Regions from separate parts of the Bacillus sp. FSL K6-3431 genome, predicted to be linked through region 1. Evidence: riboswitches for the same ligand, from Rfam matches in the RefSeq annotation. Region 1 holds a riboswitch; each other region holds the start of a gene.
What was found. Region 1 has a riboswitch for S-adenosylmethionine ahead of MHB53_RS23510 (methionine ABC transporter ATP-binding protein). Riboswitches for the same ligand answer to the same signal wherever they lie in the genome.
Positions count from the first base shown of each region.

Region 2: it holds a riboswitch for S-adenosylmethionine, as region 1 does, so the genes downstream of both, MHB53_RS15300 (5-methyltetrahydropteroyltriglutamate--homocysteine S-methyltransferase) here and MHB53_RS23510 (methionine ABC transporter ATP-binding protein) in region 1, are expected to answer to the same signal.
Region 3: it holds a riboswitch for S-adenosylmethionine, as region 1 does, so the genes downstream of both, metC (cystathionine beta-lyase) here and MHB53_RS23510 (methionine ABC transporter ATP-binding protein) in region 1, are expected to answer to the same signal.

Region 1 covers NZ_JBBOCT010000001.1:4,924,886-4,932,939, reverse strand. The annotation lists gene MHB53_RS23520 (MetQ/NlpA family ABC transporter substrate-binding protein) at 175-1,002, opposite strand; gene MHB53_RS23515 (methionine ABC transporter permease) at 1,023-1,688, opposite strand; gene MHB53_RS23510 (methionine ABC transporter ATP-binding protein) at 1,678-2,691, opposite strand; SAM riboswitch class I at 2,771-2,875, opposite strand; gene MHB53_RS23505 (carbon-nitrogen family hydrolase) at 2,925-3,707, opposite strand; gene MHB53_RS23500 (pyridoxal phosphate-dependent aminotransferase) at 3,816-4,988, shown strand; gene MHB53_RS23495 (GNAT family N-acetyltransferase) at 5,235-5,711, opposite strand; gene MHB53_RS23490 (aminotransferase class V-fold PLP-dependent enzyme) at 5,898-7,490, opposite strand; gene MHB53_RS23485 (glycerol-3-phosphate acyltransferase) at 7,490-8,054, opposite strand, start outside.
Region 2 covers NZ_JBBOCT010000001.1:3,140,850-3,148,903, forward strand. The annotation lists gene MHB53_RS15295 (DUF4091 domain-containing protein) at 1-1,472, opposite strand, end outside; SAM riboswitch class I at 1,663-1,762, shown strand; gene MHB53_RS15300 (5-methyltetrahydropteroyltriglutamate--homocysteine S-methyltransferase) at 1,857-2,969, shown strand; gene MHB53_RS15305 (glycosylhydrolase-like jelly roll fold domain-containing protein) at 3,086-5,515, opposite strand; gene MHB53_RS15310 (Gfo/Idh/MocA family oxidoreductase) at 5,666-6,982, opposite strand; gene MHB53_RS15315 (helix-turn-helix transcriptional regulator) at 7,148-8,054, opposite strand, start outside.
Region 3 covers NZ_JBBOCT010000001.1:100,572-108,625, reverse strand. The annotation lists gene MHB53_RS00520 (bifunctional homocysteine S-methyltransferase/methylenetetrahydrofolate reductase) at 1-861, opposite strand, end outside; gene metC (cystathionine beta-lyase) at 845-2,020, opposite strand; SAM riboswitch class I at 2,116-2,225, opposite strand; gene pdxA (4-hydroxythreonine-4-phosphate dehydrogenase PdxA) at 2,557-3,576, opposite strand; gene MHB53_RS00505 (four-carbon acid sugar kinase family protein) at 3,579-4,868, opposite strand; gene MHB53_RS00500 (2-keto-3-deoxygluconate permease) at 4,943-5,920, opposite strand; gene MHB53_RS00495 (PrpR N-terminal domain-containing protein) at 6,071-7,774, opposite strand; gene MHB53_RS00490 (YeeE/YedE family protein) at 7,927-8,054, shown strand, end outside.

The sequences.
Region 1 (8,054 bases):
AAAGCGCAATTCCAATTCAATATTGGAATTATCATAACAGCCTCCGTTTCTGGGACATGTTTCTGATAATGCCTTTTCTTTTATACGTGCTACTTTTCATCAAAACTTCTAGATTAAAAAATGCCCACCTGTTCTCGATTAGTTTTTACTAATTCGGATAGGTGGGCGCTTTTTTTATCGAGATTCCATCCACTCAGGTTTCGTGAAACCTACAAATTCTTTATCAATTACATCTTCAAATCCTTTAGATTCTACTACTTCTTTCATATCTTTCGCAAACTGGGCATCCACATTTTTCGTGTCAATTACTACACGATTTCTGAAGACATCTTTCATATCTTCGATTGCAATACCTTCGTCAGTATTCATCTTCGCTGCAAACGCAAAGTTTCCTGGAACTGCTGCCATATCTGTGCTTTCTACCGCACGTGGAAGCTGACCTGCTTCAAGTGGCTGGAATTTAATATTTTTGACGTTGTCTTTTATATCTTTCTCGGAAATTGTTAAGTGGCTTACATCGTCCTTAAGAGTAATCAAACCTTCTTGTTCTAAAATCAATAACGCCCTTCCCATATTTGTTGGATCGTTTGGTAAGGCTAATGTTGCACCATCAGTAATCTCATCTAGAGAATTGAATTTATTTGAAAAAATGACCATTGGTGAGGTTGGCACGGTAATTACTTCTGAAAGCTCCAGCTTATTTTGTTCAGCAAATGTTTCCATGTACACTAAATTTTGAAATACATTAGCATCGATTTCACCGGTAGATAATGCGTTATTCGGCTGAATATAATCGCTGAATTCTACTACTTTTACTTTATAGCCTTTCTCTTCAAGACCTGGCTGGATTGCTTTCGTTACCATATCTGTAAATGGCCCTGCTGTCGCTCCAATGGTAATATTTTTCGTATCTTCTTTCGGCCCCGCATTATCTTTTCCGCCGCAAGCAGCAAGAACCCCGACTGCTAAAATAATCGTAAGTGCAATAAACCACTTTTTCATTTGTATATTCCCCCTGATGTTTATCTTTTATTTGCTAACTTGGCCCAACGATCTCCCGCAAATTGGATAATTTGAACCAAAATAACTAAAACAATTACAGTTGTGAACATGATGACTGTATCATAGCGGTAATACCCATAGCGAATAGCTAAATCACCGATTCCACCTCCGCCAAGCGTTCCAGCCATCGCTGAGTATGCAACTAAACTAATCGCTGTGAGCGTCGTACCTTGAATAATACCCGGCTTTGCTTCCGTAATGAGAACATCTTTGATGATCATCCACGGTGTTGCTCCTACAGAAATAGCAGCTTCTATCACGCCCTTATCTATTTCTCGAAGAGCTGTTTCTACAATTCTTGCAAAAAGCGGAATAGCTGCAACAGACAAAGAAACAGACGCAGCGGTAGGACCAATTACCCCGCCTGCAATTAGCTTTGTTAAAGGAATAAGTAAGACAAGCAAAATAATAAACGGAATAGACCTGATTAAATTCACGATAAAGCCTAAAATTGAATTAACAAGCTTTTTTTCTAGCAACATTCCTTGGTCGGTCATAAATAAAAGAATTCCTAAAGGTAGTCCAAAAATAACCGAGACAATAAGTGAAATTGCGACCATGTAAAGCGTTTCAAAGAAAGCTTTATTCAGGTCTGGTAACATTTCAATCATATGCTCAAGCACCATGTGTCACCACCTCTACATTTCCAATTCTTTCTTGTAAATATTGAATAGCATTCACAACTTCATTTTTCTCGCCAATCAATTCCATAATAAAAATCCCTAAAGGTTCTTCTTGGATATACTCAATGTTCCCATGCAAAAAGTTGCCTTTTACTTGGTGACGCTGTAGCATATCTGAAACAACTGTTTCCCCTGCTTTTGAACCTTTGAACTGAATTTTAACGACGGTGCCTGTACATTGCTTGAGCAATTTCTCAGGTATATCCAGTTGAAGAACATCACCAATAAATTGCCTAGTAAGTTCAGTTTCAGGAGTGGCAAAAATATCATATACTTGGCCTTGTTCGATAATTCGTCCATCTTGCATGACAGCCATCCGATCACAAATCTCTTTCACTACCGCCATTTCATGCGTAATTAGCACAATCGTTAAACCTAGTTCTTTGTTTATCTTTTTCAATAAAGCCAATATAGATTTTGTTGTACTTGGATCTAACGCTGAAGTTGCTTCGTCACATAATAATACAGAAGGATTATTCGCAAGTGCCCTAGCAATACCGACACGTTGCTTCTGTCCACCGCTTAATTGCGCTGGGTATACATCCTTCTTGTCAGCAAGACCTACCATTTCAAGCAATTCTTCTGCTCTCTTTTTTTGATCTACTTTTGGATATGTAGCAGCTTTTAAAGCGAAAGTGATGTTTTCAATTATGGTTTTAGAACTAATTAAATAAAAGTGCTGAAAAATCATCCCAATTTTTAATCGTGCTTTACGAAGGTCATTTGACGAAAGCTTTGTTAATTCCAAGCCATCAACCTTAACTAAGCCCGATGTTGGAGTCTCTAGTAAATTCATACAACGGATAAGGGAACTTTTTCCTGCACCTGAATAGCCAACGATCCCGAAAATTTCCCCTTTATCAACAGTTAATGAAACATTGTCAACGCCGGTGACCATTCCTTTGTTTGTTTGATACTGTTTCGTTAAATTGCTTATTGCTATCATGATTCCCACCTCTTTGCTACTTCAAAATAAATATGCCTCTTTCCATTGAAAGAGGCATCGAAAATTAATATTAAGTTTCGACTTATCTCTAAGAATGATATCATTCCTCAGGAATTAGCACCTTTTCCCATAGGTGGTTGCTGGACGTCATTGGGCCTGATCCCTCGGTCTCTCTTGATAAGTAGGAGATATTAAATTTATTATACTTATTATCTAGGAAGACAACTCCCTTGTCAATAATACTTTGGACGGCGGTCAGCAAAAACAGGAATTCGATTGCGGATTCCCTCTATTTCCTGTGGATTAATGTCGCCTATTACAAGCTCTTCCTCATTTCCACCCTCAGCAATTATTTCCCCCCACGGGTCAATAATCATCGAATGACCAGCGAATACATTATTCGGATCTTGCCCTGCTCGATTACAAGCAATGACATAACTTTGATTTTCGATCGCACGTGCCCTTAATAGTATTTGCCAATGGTCTAGTCTTGGTGCTGGCCATTCAGCTACTACGAACAAGACTTTCGCGCCTTCTAAAACTGGTTTACGTAACCATTCTGGAAACCGAATATCATAACATATAAAACCTGCTGCCTCTTCTCCTTCTAAAGTAAAGGTCGGTACGTCATCCCCTGCTTGTAAATGTAAATGTTCATCCATCAGCTGGAACAAGTGAAGCTTACTATATTCATGCACAAGTTGCCCTTCTTTATCAATGACATACATCGTATTTTTCACACCATTATCCGTTTGTTTAGCTACGGAACCTCCTACTATATGAAAGTTATGTTTCTTCGCTTGTTCTTGTAAAAATAAAATGACATCTTCTCCATCATCATGGGCAATTTCATCAAGACGCCCTAAATCATATCCAGTTGTCCATAATTCAGGCAATACAATAACGGTACATTTTTCCTTTGCTGCTTTCTCAAACCATTGTTCTGCAAGCTTAAAGTTTTTCTTTGGTTCTCCAAATGCTATGTCCATTTGGATACAGCCAATTTTCCAATTCATACATAATTCCCCCTTAAAGATTCTGTACTTTACAAACATTATATTTCGTTATAACATTTTAAGCTATAATTGAAAGAGAAATCCTATCATGATTATTGAGGTGCTACATTGAAAAAATTCGATACTTCAGATATTTTAAAACAATTACCAAAACAGTTTTTTGCATCACTCGTCCAAAAAGTGAATCGTACGATTGCTGATGGACATGATGTAATTAATCTTGGACAGGGCAATCCCGATTTACCTACTCCAAACCATATTGTAGATCGATTAAAATTAGCGGGCGACAAGCCAAGCAATCACCGATATCCCGCCTTTCGAGGTAAGCCTGAACTCAAACAGGCGGTGGCTCAATTTTATCAACGTGAATATGGCGTACATTTAGATTCCGAAACAGAAGTAGCTATCTTATTTGGTGGAAAGGCTGGACTCGTCGAATTACCGCAATGTCTTTTAAATCCTGGAGATACAATGCTTGTCCCTGATCCAGGCTATCCGGATTATTGGTCAGGTGCAGCATTAGCGAAAGTCCATATGGAAATGATGCCACTCACTGCCGAAAATCACTTTCTTCCTGATTACGAGAAAATCCCAGCGGATATTATAGAGAAAGCAAAACTATTAATTCTTAATTACCCTAATAACCCAACAGGAGCGACTGCAAACTTTGACTTTTTTGAAAAAACAGTTGATTTCGCTAAAAAAAATGATGTATGTGTTGTTCACGATTTTGCCTATGGTGCTATCGGTTTCGATGAAAAAAAGCCAATTAGCTTTTTACAAACTCCCGGTGCAAAGGATATAGGTATAGAGTTATATACAATGTCAAAAACATATAATATGGCAGGCTGGCGTATTGCCTTTGCTGTTGGAAACCCTTCCGTTATTGAAGCAATTAATCTAATACAAGACCATTTATATGTAAGTATTTTTGGGGCAATCCAAGATGCAGCGATTGAAGCTTTATCCGGTTCGCAAGAAGCTGTAATCCAATTAAATACTACATATGAAAATAGGAGAAATGTTCTTATCTCAAGCTTGCATGAGATTGGTTGGAATGTCCAGTCTCCACCAGGATCTTTTTTCGCTTGGCTAAAAATACCTAATGGATACACTTCTGAGTCATTTGCCAACTTATTACTTGAAAAAGCGCATGTCGCTGTAGCACCGGGATTTGGTTTTGGTGAGCACGGAGAAGGATACGTTAGGGTAGGTCTCCTGACTACTGAAAACCGCCTACGGGAAGCTGTAAAAAGAATAGCAAAACTCGGTATATTTTAAAATTACCTTGCCATCTTAGAAACAAAACACTCTGTCTCGCTTCTAGTTTATTCAATGGCATCTAGGGAAAAAGAGAGCGGCATGCCTGTAGGCAAGATTAGGTAAGGTTCAAAATGACCCTTAGTAATATGACCATTAATAGTATGATGGTCATATTATTACTCATTTCATTTTTTCTTTATGCTCATTCGTATTGTTTGAGTAAAAGTACTCTAAACATGCTTTTAAATTAGAAAAATAATGGAATTAATATGCTAACCTTTTATTCATTTGATAATTAATCAATTTGACTCCGTTTTTTTCAACGGTTTGTGAGCAAATTATTTTGTATCCCCGACGCTCAAAAAACGATTTAGCGGTAATACTCGCTTCTGTATCAATATCTAAAATGTTTAATTTTACTGCTTCTGATTCAAGTTTATCAACTAGGGCTGAAGCTACTCCTTTCCCTTGAAAATCTTTATGAACAAAAAGTCTTTCTAAATGTCCACTAGAGGTTAAATCGCTAAATCCAATGATCTGTTCATTCATCCTTACAACATACGTTATATTTTGAATTAATGAATCTTTCCAAGATGAAACTTTCATATTTTTTTCTTCTAGTGGTGCCCAAACATCTAATTGTACTTGTGAATAATCTTTAGAATTCACCTTATGAACTGTTTCATAGAATAAAGAAACAACCTCTTCGATATCTGACGCTTTATATTTCATCATTTCCATGTATCATATCGTCTCCTTGGCTCATTTTAACTTAGAAACAATTCTGAACAAATGATGAAGATGAGCAACACAAAGGATTGTTCCCCTCTGCATTACTCATCATGATTTGGAATGTATTCAGTAATGTTTGTTATTAATTTAAAAATAAATTTCATTTACAGTGGTGATAGGCCATTCGGCTTTATTTTACTTTAAAGTTTGCTGTCTATTAGATTGATATAACCCTTTCATGACTAGGAGTAATCTTGATACTTCCTTTTCCTTCACATCATTAATACAGGATATTTGCAGCCAGTTTTTTTCTAATAGATAAGAACTTTCATAATGTACGCTAAACCCATTTAGATATAGATTATTGCCAAGTTGCTGTGCGCATTCTCCCTTGGGTGGAACTATTGTCATTATCGTTGGCGCAGTAGAGCCCTTTTGTGCTAAAACAGTAAATCCTACTCCTTCCACACCTTTTCTAATCACATTGAACAGATGACTCATTTGATCATAGACTATCTCAGGACATTCGTATTTCTTTAAAGCTGCCGCTAATGCATGTATTAGATTGGAGGATTGAGTATAAGGTATTCCACCTGATTCTACATATGCGCCTAGATCAAGATAACGTGGGAGGCTACTTGCCTGCTTCACATCTTCTTCATGAAAAACGAAAGAAATACCTGTATAACTCGCTAATGCTTTCCCGCTGACACCTGATGCAAATGCAACACCATTTAAATTAATCGGTAGTGTCCCAATTGAGCTTATACAATCAACAGCGAGCTTACTACCATTATGTTTGCTAATCGTTTTTAATGCCTCTAAATCATTTAAAATACCAGTAGATGTTTCACAGTGTACTAACCAAATCCATCGATATTTCTCTTGCTTTACTTTAATCTCAATCTCATCTTCTATGAATACCGTACCCCATTCTGCTTCTAATGTATCAAATAAAAGCCCAAATCGTTCGGCATGATCAACTAAACGCTTTCCAAATTCCCCATTTACAAGTATTAAACCTTTGCCACCCACTAAGCTTAATTGTCCTGCTACAACGTCATTTGCTAAAGTACCTGTCCCATGTAATACCTGGACAAATTTAGCATCCACTAGTTTTCTTAATTTCATTTGAACATCATGTAACAAAATTTCGTATTCCTTTGACCTATGTGAATGTGGCGTAGTAGATAAAGCAAGTTGTACCTCAGATGAAATTGTTGCAGGCCCTGGAAGAAAATTAATTTGCTCCTTTAAAATTCTTCCAGCTATACCAGCATCAAAGGTGGATTTCGTTAAATACATTGGTTGAAAGGCAGCTTCTTCATTCCCGGTAATAAAAGCAAAATCCTGAAAACCCATTTGTCCATAAAGCTTTTGTTCCCTTGTTGTCCCCGATATTACTGCTGCATCATAGCCTAATTTTAAACAAAAACGAATTAAGGCTTGCGCTATTCCTAAAAATACTCTTCCATTTCGATATTTCTGGTCAACTGCTAACAATCTAATCTCACAAGGATTATCCACTTTAACTGGCAAATGACGTTCTATTTCACCAATTTTCCCATCAAGTGAAAATGGACGGTTACTACGTACACAAATCATACCGATGACCAGTTCTTCTTTCAAACAAATAATATATGTATTCTCCTCATGGAATTTATCTACTAATGTTTGTGTTTCATTTTTTTCATGTTGAGGAATTTCCTCTACAAATGTACGGTAATTCAACTGTTTTATTTGGTCAAATTCCGCAGGTTGATTAGCAATCTTATAGATAAAGCTCATTAGCTGATTTTCCTTTCACTAAAAATTTTCTCAATAATATTTTGCCGATGTGCAAAAAGTACAAGTGCAGAAATAGTACACGCGATTAGTATGGATGACCATTCAAAGGTAAAAGGTATCATAATAACAGGAAAAATAAGTATAGCTGCCATCCCGGCTAATGTAACGCTTTTAAAAATGACATAAAATAAAATGAAGGCGCCTGCAAATGCAGTAAATAAGAGCGGATGAAAAGCGAGCATACCACCAATATACGTAGACATCCCTTTACCACCATGAAAGTGAAGGAAGACCGGAAATATATGCCCAATAATGACTGCTAATAAAATTAATAATTGCCATTCCATTGTAAAACCAAGCCATCTTGCAACCAATACAACAAGTGCTCCTTTCCCTGCATCACCAAAAAAGGTAAAAACGAATGCCCATTTCCCGAATATTCTACCTGCATTACGTGCCCCGGCATTCCCACTACCTTCTTGATAAATATCTTTCCGATATAAGTTTTTGGCAAGTATGTATCCTGTTAAAATATTTCCGAATACGTACGCACCAATGAGTAAT
Region 2 (8,054 bases), 1.8 Mb from region 1:
ACGGAACTTCTTGCACCTGGGTATATTAGGAAGGCATCTCCAGACTCCCAAGTTTTAAAATCTGTTGTTTCAAATGGATTCTTTACAAAAGAGTCGAAGGCCCACCTTAAATAGCCATCTGCTTTGTGTCGCATCGTGTCCCATATTACCCATACGCCCTCCACCGGGATGGACCTGATAAAGCTATTTGGGTAATGTCCCACACAATTATAAATCGTTGTCAATAGCCCGAGCTCTCTTCTTCGTTTAGATACATTGATTAATTCCTTACTATCATGTTGTATATGGTATAGTCCTACTGAAATATGATGGATTCTATCTAGTTGTGGATCATTTAGACTGTTGTAGTTCATAGCAGCTGAAATCTTTAGCCTACCATTAGACACTTCTTCAATTAAATCAACTGCCTTTCCCAAATCAGCTAATGGTCTTTCATCATTTGCCATATAAGTTTTATCCAACCAACCCTTTTCATCAAGATGAGGTACAAACGCTTCTAAAAAGGCACGCCACATTTCAGCCCATTTCGGATGATTTACATCAATCTTTTCTATTACATCATTCTTTTTAGCTTCATCATAATATGTAATTTTACTTGCCCAAGAAACCATGCTGTATGCATCAATCTGCTTGTCAATACCTATATCCATCATAAACTTTACCCACATGTCGAAAATTGAAAAATCAAAGTCAAATGTGCCATCAACTTTCCGCACCCACTTCACCATACTGTGATACGGATCATACGTTTGCGAATCCCATGGGTCAGTGGTCACTGTAGTAGTGATTGACTTTTGGCCAGCTGCAGCTAGCATTTCATAATGTGGCCTCATTACATCGAAATGCTTTTGTGACCATAGCTGATCCTCAGGAATATGATTGATTCTTGCAACTGCAAATGGATTCTGCCATAAATCAAGGAAATACGTCCAATCCTTTACTTCAGGTAAAGTAATATCCAGTACTTCTAATTGTATAGTAAAAATCACTTCATCACCCGAAGCTGTATTCACGCTCATTTCCCCAGTGTAGTGACCTGCAACAGCATCTCGCGGAATATCGATGGATACCCAAATAGGCTGCACACTGGTCTCATCCATGTTTATCGGATAGCTGGAAAAAAGAATATCCGGTATAATTTCCTGTGGATTTCCTTGAGAGGGATTCCCTCTTCCCGCTCTGGTTGTTTGAATAAAATTTGCTTTTATACTGGAAGCTTTTATTTTATGATTATAGCTATCTACTAAATCCCCTACGGAAAGGGAAACGCCCTCTTTACCTTCATCGTTCGTCCATAATACAAACTGGGCGCTTGCACGATCACCTTTCCACGCATTCCCTTCCCATGTCACCGCTTTCATTTCTATAACTTCATTAAAATCTACACGCTTATAGTCTTCCTTGTAGGTGTTTTCTTTTACATAATGTGTATCAGTTGTTCCGACAGCGCCTTTTAGAGACGTATTCTTCATTTATTCTTCCTCCTTCATTTCATTAAAATCGCTCCATCGTAATTGGCTAATCCAATATTAACAGCATTCTATGCTAAAAAACAATCCTCTTCCATTTTATCATCAATTCTATTAATTTTATTTTTTCACACTTGACAGAAATAATAAAGAGCTGTAGAGTAATAGCTAATTCAAAACTACATATAATTATTTCTTATCCAGAGAGGTGTAGGGACTGGCCCATTGATACCTCAGCAACAGACTTTTATGTACTGTGCTAATTCCAGAAGCGTAATGCTTGAAGATAAGAAGAGCCGATAGCATAATGCCAAAACCTCTTCTTTTTTCCAAGAAGAGGTTTTTTATTATATCAAAAAAATTAAAATGGAGAGAAGGAATGTAACAATGACAACTACAACTTTAACGAAAGCACCATTCAGAGCGGATCACGTCGGAAGTTTATTACGTCCAGATAATTTGCACAAAGCAAGAAAAGACTTTAAAGAAGGTGCAATTACCGCCGAACAATTACGTGAAGTGGAAACGCAAGAAATTAAACGGATCGTTGATAAGCAAATTGAAGTTGGCTTAGAACTTGTAACAGATGGTGAGTTTAGACGCCGATTTTGGCATACTGACTTTCTCGAGCACTTAAATGGAATAGAAGGTTATATTCCCGAATTAGGATATGTTTTTAACGGAAATGAAGAAACAGAAAGATATAATGTCCGAAACGTTGGAAAGATTTCATTCAATCCTGATCACCCACATGTTAAGGATTTTATTGAATTCAATGAAATTGTTGCTGGTCGTGCCGTTGCCAAACAAACCATTCCAAGCCCTAACCAATTATTTAATGTGGGTATAAGGGATGAAAACATCTATCCCGACATTGAAGAATATGCAGACGATGTTATTCAAGCTTATCGTGATGCGATTAAAGCTTTCTACAATGCAGGCGTCCGTTATTTACAACTAGATGATGTTTATATTGCAGGGCTTTCCTCTCCAGATATTCCTTTTAATGATGGCAAATATACAAGAGAATACTTAATTGATTTAGCTCTCAAAGTAGCAAACAGTGTATTGGAAGGAAAACCAGAAGATTTAGTGGTCACAACCCATCTATGCCGTGGAAACTATCGCTCCAACTGGGCATTTCAAGGTAGCTATGGACTGATCGCCCCTACTTTATTTGCAAAAGAAAAAGTAAATGGCTTTTTCCTAGAATATGATGATGAGCGCTCAGGTGACTTTAAACCATTGGACCATATTCCAAATGGTGGGGCACAAGTTGTTTTAGGCGTAGTCACCTCTAAATATGGAAAATTAGAAGACAAAGAAGTAATTAAAGCACGCATTAAAGAAGCGGCACAATATGTACCATTAGAGCAATTATGCTTAAGCCCACAATGCGGATTCGCTTCCACACATCATGGTAATAAACTAACGGAAGATCAGCAATGGGAAAAGCTGAGGTTTATTGTTGAAATTGCTGAGGATGTCTGGGGAAAATAATCCATCTATTTTATAAAGTTTGTTCAAAAGAGGTTAGGAGTGAAAGATTCCCAACCTCTTTTTTCCTTTTCCTCATATAGCAACACAAAGATTGGTGCCCATTTATACTCAAGAATTTATCCCATTGTTAATGTTACTGGTCCAATTAAGCCTGATGGTAAACTCACTTCGTCCTTACAATTGGCCTTAGAATTTGTCACCACTATTTTTATCGAGTTATTACCTTTTCTTAATAAATTTGCGAATTCAAAAGTATAAGGAGCCCACATTTTCACACCAATTTCTTGATCATTTATCCAAACCTGGGCTATTTCATGGACTTCTCCTAAGTCTAGGATCGCACTAGTAGTATAGGTTTCCGGGCATGTAAAGGTTTGTTCATACATTAGCGCACCTGAGAAGTGTTCCATCCCATCCCAGTGAGTCCATGATTCAAGAGTGACTTTATCCAATGTCGAACCTTCCAAACTGATTTTCCAGTCATCTCTTACAATAATAGATTGCTTATTTCTTATTGGTAAAGAATCTTGATGTAATGGCTCTTCGTTTGGATTGAAATGGATAATAATACTTTCCCGACGCTGCAGTTGCAAAGATACAATCGTATTAATTTCTTGGCTCTGTATTGGAACATCTTCTATAGTGCCTTTCCATGGGTCCCATTTCTGAACAGACCCTACACCTTTCATTTGTAGCTTCCCGCCAAAGTTTGTTTCTCCCTCATTAATTAGTAAATAAAAAGTTTTATTCTCCTTTTCGACTTTGCTAATTCGAATGTTTTTACAAGCAGGAACCAGCATCGTCTCTCTGCCAATTTCATCCTCCAAATTTTCACATATACTATGCATTGATGTAAGTTTAGCACCTGCTATTTCATTTTCCGAAAGAACAAAAACCGATACACCTTTTTCAATGAAATTTTCTAAAAGCAGCATTGTTTTACTATTAAACCTTGAAATATCCTCTATTAAAATCGCATGGTACACTTGTTTCTCTATACACAGTTTTCCTTCATCAATAACAATAGTATGCAAAAGGGACTCTTCTAAGTAATTAAATTCTATCTGATTTTCGTATAAAGGCTTGACTATTTTCCATGGTAAAAAGTCTTCCTCACATAAAACAGCTATCTGTGCTTGATTCACACTATCAGTCATTAACCAACTTAAGCGCTTAATATATGTAGAAAACTGTTTATAATAAGGCCACCAAATATTATTCGCACCCACATCTGGAGGACGCTCGTGACTCCTTGATCTTCCTTCAATTGAATAATAGAAAGCATGTGGTGAAATTAAGTTGACACCTCGAACAAATAGCCAGTCAAAATACCATTTCATATCACCACCAGATAAATTCCAACCATTTCCTTGCCCACAAACACCAAGAACCTCATTTAAATTACGTCGTCTACCTCGGTGTCTCGCCGCATCTGCCGAGCATTTTCCAGCTGTAGAATGATGACCTACCAATCCTTTTTCATCCTCTGGTGCAACCCAACGCCAAACGACATCCTGTCCTGGTATTTGAAAATAATCTAGTAACCCAATGTCATCACTTGCAGCTGGATGCCCGGTTAATGAAATATGATGCTCCTCACACCATATACTTAAAGGTCTATAATAGGCCTCCGCCAAGCGTTTATTCACAGCCTTTTGATAATTTTTTCGAATGACTGCCGTTTCGTTGCCAATATCAAACCATAAAGCCAGTAGGTCCGTTTCACGATTTCCTTGCTTAAGATAATAGGACAGAAATCCATTTGTCCATGGTTTTAGACTTCTAGATGCACCACGTCCAAGCATGTCAGGTTCATCGGTAAAAAACGCCTGAATGGTTGATCCAAAATAACTCGCCAATATCGCATAATAGCGCTCATGCGTCAGTTGAATAAACCTTTGGACTGCTAATGGATTAAGTAGATCCGCAGAGGCTGGAGCATGCTCTTCTCTATCATCTTCTCCATAATGGAGCCCTCTGATTGTTCCTTTCGTATACGTCTCAACCAAACAGATAATCGACCAGTTGCCTTCCAATGGCGATGAATACTGAATTTTACCATCAATCAAATGTAACCGCTTTATACTTTCTTTAACAAGTTGACTATCCGATCGTTTTTCAACTGCTTGAACGGATATAAGCTTTTCTCCATCATCCAATGGAATAGAAATACTTGTTATACCATGACAAGGGTACTCGACCATTTTTAGTCCACGGCTGGCGTACTCAGGATGATCTTTTACAACCATTCCTTTCGCAGATCCTGAAGGATACATGGCCTCATCATATAAAATAACTGTCATACCAAGCTTTTTTGCCTCTTTAACAGCGGTTAATACAAATTCCATATACGTATCAGATAAATATTCAATATCCTTTGGAACCCCTAATCTTGGATGTAACACAAATCCATTGACACCTTTTTCATAGAAATCGTGAATTTGTCTCTTAATTTCCTCGTGAGTAAACCTATCATTCCAAAACCAAAAAGGAATAGGCGAAAATTCATCCGATGGTTTTAAAAACTCCTCCGCTACTTTGCTCATCATGTCATCCTTTCACATAATCCATTTACCACATTTTCTGATGTTAGCTTTTTAATAAATGAAGTGTTTACGAGCATGTCATTAACGAGGGAAATTACTAAATATGTTTCCCCTTTAAATTGGTTTCCTCTTTCAGTTTCAAAGTTTCTATCAATCTCTTTTATTTAAATTTATTAATCCTTCTACTTGAACTGCCTGTCCTGTCTGTAATGAAATATTTCCAGCCACCCCAGTTAGAATGGACATTGCCCCATCTATATGTGAAGCTGCTCTGTGAAATTTATCCTCTTGCGGTTTATCAAACAAATCACGTAATAACAGCGGATCTCCTCCACCATGTCCGCCTTCCCCTTCAATTACTCCTACTTCGTACGGGCTTCCGAACATCGGCAAAACAGTAATTGACCTATCTTGAATTGCTCCTTCATCTGCCTTATCTCCACCGGAGTTAATATATGATTGCTCCCTAATGCGAACTTCAATCCTTCCTTTACTTCCATTAAAGGCAACGATATATCCTTCCCATGGTAAATATGCATTTAAGGAATAGGTTAGCACTGCTTTATTTTGATAAGTGACATTTACCGCGAGAGTATCCTCAATACTGATTCCATCGCCAAATACACTTTGATCCCGCTGATAGCCGTCATCTTTTTCCGCATCTAAGTACATTGCCTTTAAGTGGGCATTATCCTCTAAATGAATTGCAAATGGATCTGACTTTGCCATTTCACTTCCATGTGCACGTTGGTAAAAGTCAGTTATCCCTCTAGATTCCGCATTCTCCCTACCATAAAAGCGTAATCCACCTGCAGCATAAACGGTTTTAGGAGTTGTTCCTAACCAAAAATTTACTAGATCAAAATGGTGCGTCGATTTATGGACAAGTAGCCCCCCACTATTTACCTTATTACGGTGCCATCTCCGAAAATAATCTGCCCCATGCTGGGTATCAAGTGCCCATTCAAAATGAACTGAGTACACTTCACCAATCGTATCTGTCATAATTAATTCACGAATTTTCGTATTATGTGGAGCATAGCGATAATTGAAAGCGACACGAACATTTTTACCTGTCTTATTTACGGTATCAATAATTTCCTGACATTTTTCCGCATCAGTTGTCATTGGTTTTTCCGTAATCACATCACATCCTAACTCCAATGCACGAATAATATAATGGTGATGCGTTCTATCAACCGTCGTAACAATGACCACATCTGGCTTCTCCGTTGCAATCATTTCCTCAAAACGGTCAGATTGATATAATGCAACAGAATTGTACCCATACTTACTTTGTAATAACTCATTTGCATATTGTAATCGTGTCTCATTGATATCACAAAAGGCAACTAGCTCACTCGTTTCTTGAAAATCTGTAACAAGATTTCCGTAAAAAAATTCTGCTCTTCCACCCGTTCCAACTAGTACATACCTCTTTTTTGATTGATCCTTTTCATGTTTCATTAAAGCACACTCCTTTCTATAATAAAGCATACTCCTTTCATTCCTTTCCAACAATGAAACATTTTTAGAAAAGCTATAATTACTTTAAAACACTTTTAGCAATATCTTGCTAAAATAATACTTTTTTGTTTTTAGAGTAATAAAGTCCTTTGATTATATGCAATTTCAAACAATTTTCTTCCTCATTATTTCTCTAAACTGGCTTGGGGTAACGCCTTCACTTTTCTTAAAAATACGATTAAAATAACTATGTTTATAACCTATGCTCTCCGCTATATAATTAATTTTCATATCTGTATCAATTAATAAGTCTTTTGCTTTCTCTAGACGGATACTCGTTAAATAATCAATAAAGTTCCAGCCTGTTATCTCTTTAAACACCTTACTTAGTATTGAAGGGCTCATTTTGATATGATCTGCACAGTAATCTAATGAGATATCTTTCATATATTCCTCACGCATGATAATAACCACCTTTTCAACGAGAAGCCTCGCTCTCTGATCCTGTTTCAGAGACAACTCCCTTATAATAGGAATAATGATTTTAGATTGGAACCATTGACTAATCCTTTCGGTGTCCCTTATTTGGTAAAGTTGCCCATATAGATTCGCCCCATCCTTAACAAACTCCTCCATTAATCCAGATTGTAATACAATATGTAAAATACTGCCCAGTAGTTGAAGGCTCCCTTGCTTCAACATTGCCTCACTTAGGTTCTTTTGCGATAAAGAGAAAACAAAATCCTCTACTAATTTTACCGCAAGTGCTTCATTTCTAAGCCGAATGGCATGTGTAATTTCCTTTTCTAAATCAAACGGATAATCCAATGTATCATGATTACTCATTAAGTAATCCATTTTTTCAATATCTATTATTTGATTTTTTTCTTGTAGATTGCGAAAACCTAATGAATTTTTTGTTTCCTCAAATAATGCATGTACGCGTTTAATCGAATCCGTTATTCTACTGATACTTATCGATACATCCATAATCCCAATACTATTAATAAACTTAATAATTTCCTCACTAAACTCAGTTACAAGTTTGTCAATGTTTTCGCGTGTTTCAAAA
Region 3 (8,054 bases), 4.8 Mb from region 1:
TAGTGGTATCAAGCCCTTGATTCCTTCAGCCAACGCTTTTATATGTTCTGGCGTTGTGCCACAGCATCCCCCAATTAAGCGGACACCTTCGTTGCGAAAATGAAGCGCAAATTTTTCAAAATAATCAGGTTCTGTTTTATATAGAAGCTTTCCATCGCGATATTCAGGTGAACTTGAGTTCGGATATGCCGATAGAAATGCTTTTTTAGGAATCGGAATAGATTCCAACGCTTTTAGCATATGGTACGGGCCTAATCTACAATTGACTCCGATAATATCTGCACCTAGATCTTCTAAGCGCTCTATTGCATCTGATAAATGAATCCCATTTTCCAACACTCCTGGCTCATGCATCGACACATTTGTAATAATCGGCAGATCCGTTTCTTCACGGGCAATTTTCAATACAGTTGTCAATTCATCCAAGTCGTAATATGTTTCTAATAGAAGACCGTCGACACCCCCAAGTAGTAGACAGTAAAGCTGTTCTCTAAAGCTCCGTTTTATCTCCACTGTCTTACCAAAACGCAAGCCAGAACCATGTATACCACCAATCGTTCCAACGACATACGCGTTATCTCCTGCTGTCTCCCTAGCAATGCGAACCGCTTCACTATTGATCCTTTTCACACTTTCTTCTAAACCATATCTTGATAGCTTAATATAATTCGCACCATATGTGTTCGTTTGAATCAAATCGGCGCCAGCATCAAGATATGCTTTATGGACTCGCGCTACTTCTTCCGGATGCGTGAGATTTAACTCTTCAAAGCAGCGATCAATTCCATGTGAGTAAAGCAGCGTTCCCATCGCACCATCACCGATTAAAATCCGCTCTTGCAAACTAGCTAATAGCGTCAACGAGTTTACCTCCCTTCTTTATTTTTGAAAGTGCCTGTTCGATATCTCTAATCAAATCATCGGGATCTTCTAAACCCACCGACAATCGTAGTAATCCATCGGTAATGCCACGTTTTTCTCTTACTTTTTTCGGCATTGCTGCATGCGACATTTTAGCTGGATATGATAGTATGGACTCGACACCACCAAGACTTACCGCAAATAAAGGAAGTTTAATATTATCTTTAAACTGTCGTACTGCATCATCGCTTTCTAGACGAAAGGAGAGAACGGCTCCTGCCGAAGACGATTGATATTTATGAATCTCATATCCTGTATGGGCTGATATCCCTGGATAATAGACATGCTGTATCTCTTCTTGACTATTTAAATACTCCGCAATCTTTGCTGCTGATTGAGATGATGCTTCCATTCTCACATGTAAAGTTTTGATCCCTCGTAAAAGTAACCATGAATCATATGCGCCTAAGATTCCCCCGAATGAGTTTTGTAAAAAAGCCAATTGTTCTGCCAATCCTTTATCCTTCGCAACAGCTAGACCTGCAAGGACATCACTATGTCCAGATAGAAATTTCGTTGCACTATGAAGAACTAGATCAGCACCAAGTTCAAGCGGACGTTGGAATACAGGTGTCATAAATGTGTTATCGACGAAAGTGAAACAATTATTTGCTTTTGCTAACTTTGCTATACCTTGAATATCAGTAATTTTCAGCGTAGGATTCGATGGTGTTTCAATATAAATCACTTTTGTATTTGATTGAATCGCCGCAGCAACTTTATCAAGATCCGTCGTATCAACAAATGTATGCTCAATACCATATCGATCCAATATCTGTGATACTACTCTATATGTTCCTCCATACACATCTTCTGAGACTAGCACATGATCATTTTGTGATAATAGTAAAAATGCAGTAGATATAGCAGCCATTCCTGATGCAAAAGCAAATCCCTGTACACCATTCTCAAGAGAAGCAATCGCATTTTCTAGCACTTCACGAGTAGGATTTTGTGAACGGCTATAGTCGTATTTTCCATATTGATCAAAATCAAACTGGTGAAAAGTAGATGATAAATAAAGTGGTACATTTACCGATCCTGTTGTTGGATCAATGCTCGTCGAATCTTGAATGATCTTCGTTTGTAATGTTGTCACCTTTCCATCTCCTTCATTTCTAATTTATGAGAAGGATTTTCCCCAACAAAAAAGAGCCCTCTCAATAAGAAGAAGACCCTAAAATACAAGGTTTCTTCTTATCTCTCAAGTTGTTTCCAACTTGCTGGATTTAGCACCTTTCCGTAAATAAACGGTGGTTGCTGAGGTGTCATAGGGCCATTCCCTCAACCTCTCTCGATAAGAATTAAAACGTACATATTTAGTTGTGGTATTAGACGATATTTAAAAAGTCACACAATTACTTAACAGTGAAAAAATAAATTTCCCAGTAAAAAGACGGATGGTTTAAAAAAAATAAAAAACAACCGAAATACATCTCTTTTTTAAAAGGAAGTATTTCCGGTTGTCCGGTCAGTACTGTATATGTGATTAATTAAATTTTCGTTTGTTAAGTTAATTTGTATTATAAACAGTTGTTTTTCGAATGTCAATAGTGAAAAACAAAAAATATAATACAATGAATGAGATTCTGAATCATTACTTATATATTCTAGGCTTTTAATAAAAAAATGCTATCAACGAAGCTTTTTGGGTGATAATTCAATGGCTGAATATATAGCAGCCTTCATGCTTTTTGAATCAGCAATATTTTTTCCAGCAATATCAAAAGCTGTGCCATGATCTACAGATGTTCTAATAATGCCACCTTTTAGACCAACCGTAATATTAACACCTTCTTCAATACCCATTACTTTTATTGGAGCATGTCCTTGGTCGTGATAACAAGCGACAACCATATCAAAATCCCCTCTTCCAGCACGGAAAAATAATGTATCAGCAGGATGTGGTCCAGATGCATTAATTCCTTCTAGTAATGCTCTTTCAATACCAGGCATCAGTTTTTCTTCTTCCTCACCATTACCGAATAGGCCATTTTCCCCTGCATGAGGATTAATCCCACAAACAGCTATGCTCGGATTGTCAATACCTGCTTTAGTTAGGGTATCATGAGCTAATTTAATTACCTTATATGTTCGTTCCGGAGTAATACTCTGGATTGCATCGATCAAGCCCATATGAGTTGTCAAGTGGATAACTCTTAAATTGGGCGTTGTTAACATCATCGAAAAGTCTTCTGTATCCGTTAAGGCTGCTAAGATTTCAGTATGGCCTGGATATAGATGACCTCCTTTATGCATTGCTTCTTTATTCAATGGTGCAGTACAAATAGAATCAATCATATGATCTTTTGCTAGCTCAACTGCTTTTGCCAAATATTGATACGCAGCATTTCCAGCTTCACTAGATACGCTCCCAAAAGGTAGATCAATCGATAATAAGTTTAAGTCAAACACATCGATCGTCCCATACTGATTCTTTGCTTTTGATATATGGTCAATAATATGGATTTCCAGATCTGCACCTACAATTGGTTTTACTCGTTCAAGTATTTTTGCATCGCCGATAACAACTGGTTGGCATTTATTATAAATAACAGGATCCATTAAAGACTTAACTATAATTTCAGGACCAATACCCGCGGCATCCCCCATGGTAATACCGATAACCGGTTTTACATAATTATTTATGCTCATATTTAGAAATCTCCTTTTAGTTTTTTTATAGCATCTATAAAAACTGTCTCTTTACCAAATCCTCCGGCCTTAGTAATAACAAATATATCGTCGATGCCAATGAAGCTTGAGATTGGTACGCCAGTTTCTAGTTCGTCGTATAAATGAAATCCTTTTACATCCCATAATTCACATACTTGTTTAGCTGTGTCCCCGCCTGTCATGACAATACCTTTGAATATCTTTTCTTCAATTAAGACAGAAATTATACCACCTAGCATATTCACAATTTCATTGCTAGTTTCAGTATGGTTAAACCCTTTAGATTCTCCCACTTTTCTAGCATATTCAATATCTTTTGGATTACCGGAAGTATATATGACTACATCGAAACCTTTTTTTGCTGCTTCCATCGCTTGTGAAAATACGCTCGACATTTCTAGTTTTCGCTTTTCTTGATCCATGACAGCATAATAGGATGTCATTTCAATACCGACAATATTAGGCTCTTGTAAAAGTAAGTTTAACTGTTTTCGAGAATTTACATTCACGCTCCCAACAACCGTTAGGATCGGATCGTGATGTTGTGGAATCTTTAATACCTGATTTCTTTCTTTCATTCCATAGTACGCTGGAAGATAATTAGCCAAACCGGCGGAACCTACCCATGCGATTGTATAGTCCAACGCTTTTGTCAAACGTAATATCGACTCCAGGTCCCCTTCCGTTTCAGAATCAACCACAATATAAGAAATGTTCATTTCTTCATATTTTTCTAACCTTTTCTTTAAGTCTTTTTCTTCATTCCTAATCGTATCAAGCCCAATAAGCCCTACTTCTTTATGTATCTCTGTGCCTATGAGCGTAGGGATATGTGATTCGGTTACCGGCGTTTTAGGATCATGTGCGATTTCAGTTTCATTTAATCGGGTACCATTTAAGTAATGATGGCCATTTATAACAGTCCGTCCATTTTTAGGATAACCTGGCACGATAAACACGAAATCAGTTTTTACAACATCGTGAAACGCCTCTATTTCAGAAGCAATATTTCCCCTCATCGTAGAATCGATTTTTTTGTAAATATAATTAAATCCTTGATTTGTAAAGAATTCAGTTACTGCTTTTACTTTATTATAGGCATCCAATTTAGTAATAGAGCGGCTATTCGTATCAAATACAACTGCTTCAGATGTCATTACTGCATCTTTGTCTAATCCTAAAAATACCGATGTTTTTAATCCATATTTAGCTAGTTGTACACCACTATCATTGGCCCCAGTCAAGTCATCAGCGATAATTGCTAACTTCATCTTAGTCACTCCTTATTCAAAAAAAATAGCAGAAAAGCAGATTCATCAATCCGCTTTTCCTACTTTTTATCAGCTTAGAGGAAATTTGATTCTGCTTTTTTTCCCTTTTTCTCTAATCTCTTCACTAAGAATCCTATGAAAAGAGGTAATAATATAGCTGTTGTCACAACACTGGCCGCTACCTGAACTGTTGCTAATTCTACATTTGCAGCAAATGCTGGACTTGCGGCAGCAATAACCGCCGGTGTTGCAACTGCGTTTCCTGCAGTGGAACCTTCTGATGCCCCAACAATTGGATTCCATTTAAACATTTTAAACACAAAATAACCTGCCGTACCCGTTAATAATACTGTAGCAATTCCCAAAAGCACTCCAGAAAGCCCACCCGATAGAATAGCTTGAAAATCGATATTCATTCCTAGCGCAAAAGCAAAGAATGGAATAAGCATATCACTGCCTTTGCTGAAAAAGGCTTCCATATCTCTATCTAAATTACCAATAACCATACCAATGACAATTGGTAGTAAAACCGATATGAAAGACGTAATTGAAAAAAGACCATCAACAAATCCCATTGCACCGAAGATTGATAATGCAATCATTGTAAGAAAAGGACCATCATTTAAAGCTAAAATCGAGTATGCAGCCTTATCATCTGATTTACCATATTGCCCTACTAAGGCTACATATAGACCACCATTACTATTAGTCATAGCTGCTATAATTGCAATTGGTGCTAAACCAAGAAATAACCCTTGTGTACCGGCCACTGAATATGCAAGCAAACCAACTGCTGCCCCAACAATCCATTTAACCGTTAAAAGTGTAGCTCCTTTCCCTAAAGACACCCCAACATTCCTAAGATTTATTTGTGCACCTGCACAAAATAGGAATAAAGCGATAAGTGTGCTGGCACCGTTTACAAACAGTGCTTCCGTGAAATTGCCTATTCTTAATAGATTAGGAGCTATTGTATTAATGGTAGCCGCTATCAGTAAAGGTACTACCATCATCCCTCCTGGGATACGATCAAGTGTTGCTTTAATATTCATATTGTTTTCCTCTTTTCGTACATAATAGTTGATAATGCTTACATTTGTTATTGTACGATCATTAGATTAAATTTGCAACATAATATTTATAAATAAGTATAACTGTTTAATATTGCAACAGTTATAACGAAATAAAAAACGCAAACTTAATTATTCTTTAAGTTTGCGCCATAAAGTTGCCCGATTTATTCCTAAACGTTTTGCTACTCGTGTTTGGTTTTGTTGCTCTTCTTCCATCATAGCTAAAATAATTTGCTTCTCTATTTCTTTTAAAGTGCCATTAGTAAATGAATACCGAATGTCAGAATGAGTAGCTTTTGATGTTAATAGTTTACTAATGGTTTCCAATTCAATAACATAACCTTGTTCGTTTAGTGCAACATTTTTAATAAATCCTTTTAACTCAGTGATATTTCCTTGCCAATGATGGTTTTCCAATAATTCTAAGGCTTCTTTTTGTATTCGTACAGGCTTAGTTGCTAGAGTTTGGTGATAATAAGCAATAAAATGCGTAACTAGTTCTGATATATCCGCTTTACGTTCCAATAATGAAGGTATATTAATAATATTTACTTGCGAAAGAAAATTATATGGTAGTTGATCGACATGAATTGAATCAGAAGACATAACTAAAAATATATTTCTTTCCCTACACAACCGAATAATTTTTTCGACATTTTTTAAAACGGCTTCATCTTGACTGTGTATCGAGTGGAGATACAGTGTTTTTATATCATTAGAAATAGACTTTGCAAGCGAATGAACATCTGCGAACCTGCAATCAACACAAACAATATACCCCTTCATTACATGTGTCATATGCAAATGTTGTGCAATAAACGACTTACCAGTACCTTTGTCTCCTACTAGAAAAATAGGTTGGCTTATTATATCGTGATTTCTCATGTTTTTTATTAAATGATTCATCACATCGCTTTGATGTACTACTTTTTCTAAGTTTTCATTGCTTTTTATTTGAAGCCATGAGTAACTGCTCCACTCTTTTGTTCTCTTTTTCAAAGAAAGAATAGCAACTATTTGATCATTATCGGAAATTACCTTCCCTAATATCTCCAATTGATCATTTTCTTTTTGAATTGTTTTAGTTAATGGTTGTGAGTCAGTAAATAACTCATTTGTTATCATAGTTAATTCTTCTTTATTCAACGGGCAGGATTCAAAAGTATTCCATTCTTCGAAAATACATTCCCCATTTTTACTGATCATGCAAAAGTCCTTGTCAAAATCAGTTAAAGTCTGGCGCATGATACGGATTAAGTGCTGTGCTTTCTTAATAAAAGTATAGTCTGAAAGAGCCGATTCGAATGCTCCATAAATAGCTTCCCTTCCAGAATGTATTAATAAACCTTCTACTCCATATTTGAATGATGTTTCAACAGTTACCACATCACCGATAATTTTTTCATAACCCTCTTTTTTCAATTTGATTATAAGTGGGCCTACTTCCTCTGCAGTATCAATCGTATAAGCTTTCATAGGTAATTCTAATAAATCAATAATCGACTGTGCTCCCATAGTCACATTTGAGAACCCCACGATTGCCTTTTTCCCTTTAAAGTCCTTAGCAAGTGTAAGTGCACGAAGCATATCATACCCTGATAAATGGACATCAATGACTAAAATAGAAACTGCTTTTCTAATCAATTTTGCTGTACCACCGCGGCTAATAATTACTTGATAACCTGATTTTTCTGCCTTCTTAGCGAGCTCCACTCCCTTTTCTAAATCACCAATTTCAATTTGTATGTCCAAATCCGGAAACTGGTCAATACATTCTCTAACAAGTGGTACCATTGCAGCATACGGAGTTATGACACATGTTTTAATCTTCATCATCTTCACCTATCTTTTTTGATCCTAACTTCATTTTTACCATAGTGCGGATTTACTTTCAATAATCGGACTGTTTACAGTTATGCTTAATCATATTATAATGATATTCGGACACTTAATTCCGACTAACTCAATAAGAAAAAGGTGATTACATGGCACAAACTGTTTTAACTCCAGCTACTAAATGGAATCGAACACCAACAACTGTTACATCTGAGCTTAAACCAGTGCAAAAGCCACTTGTTGCAATCGGTATTTTAGCAACTATTATTTTATTTAC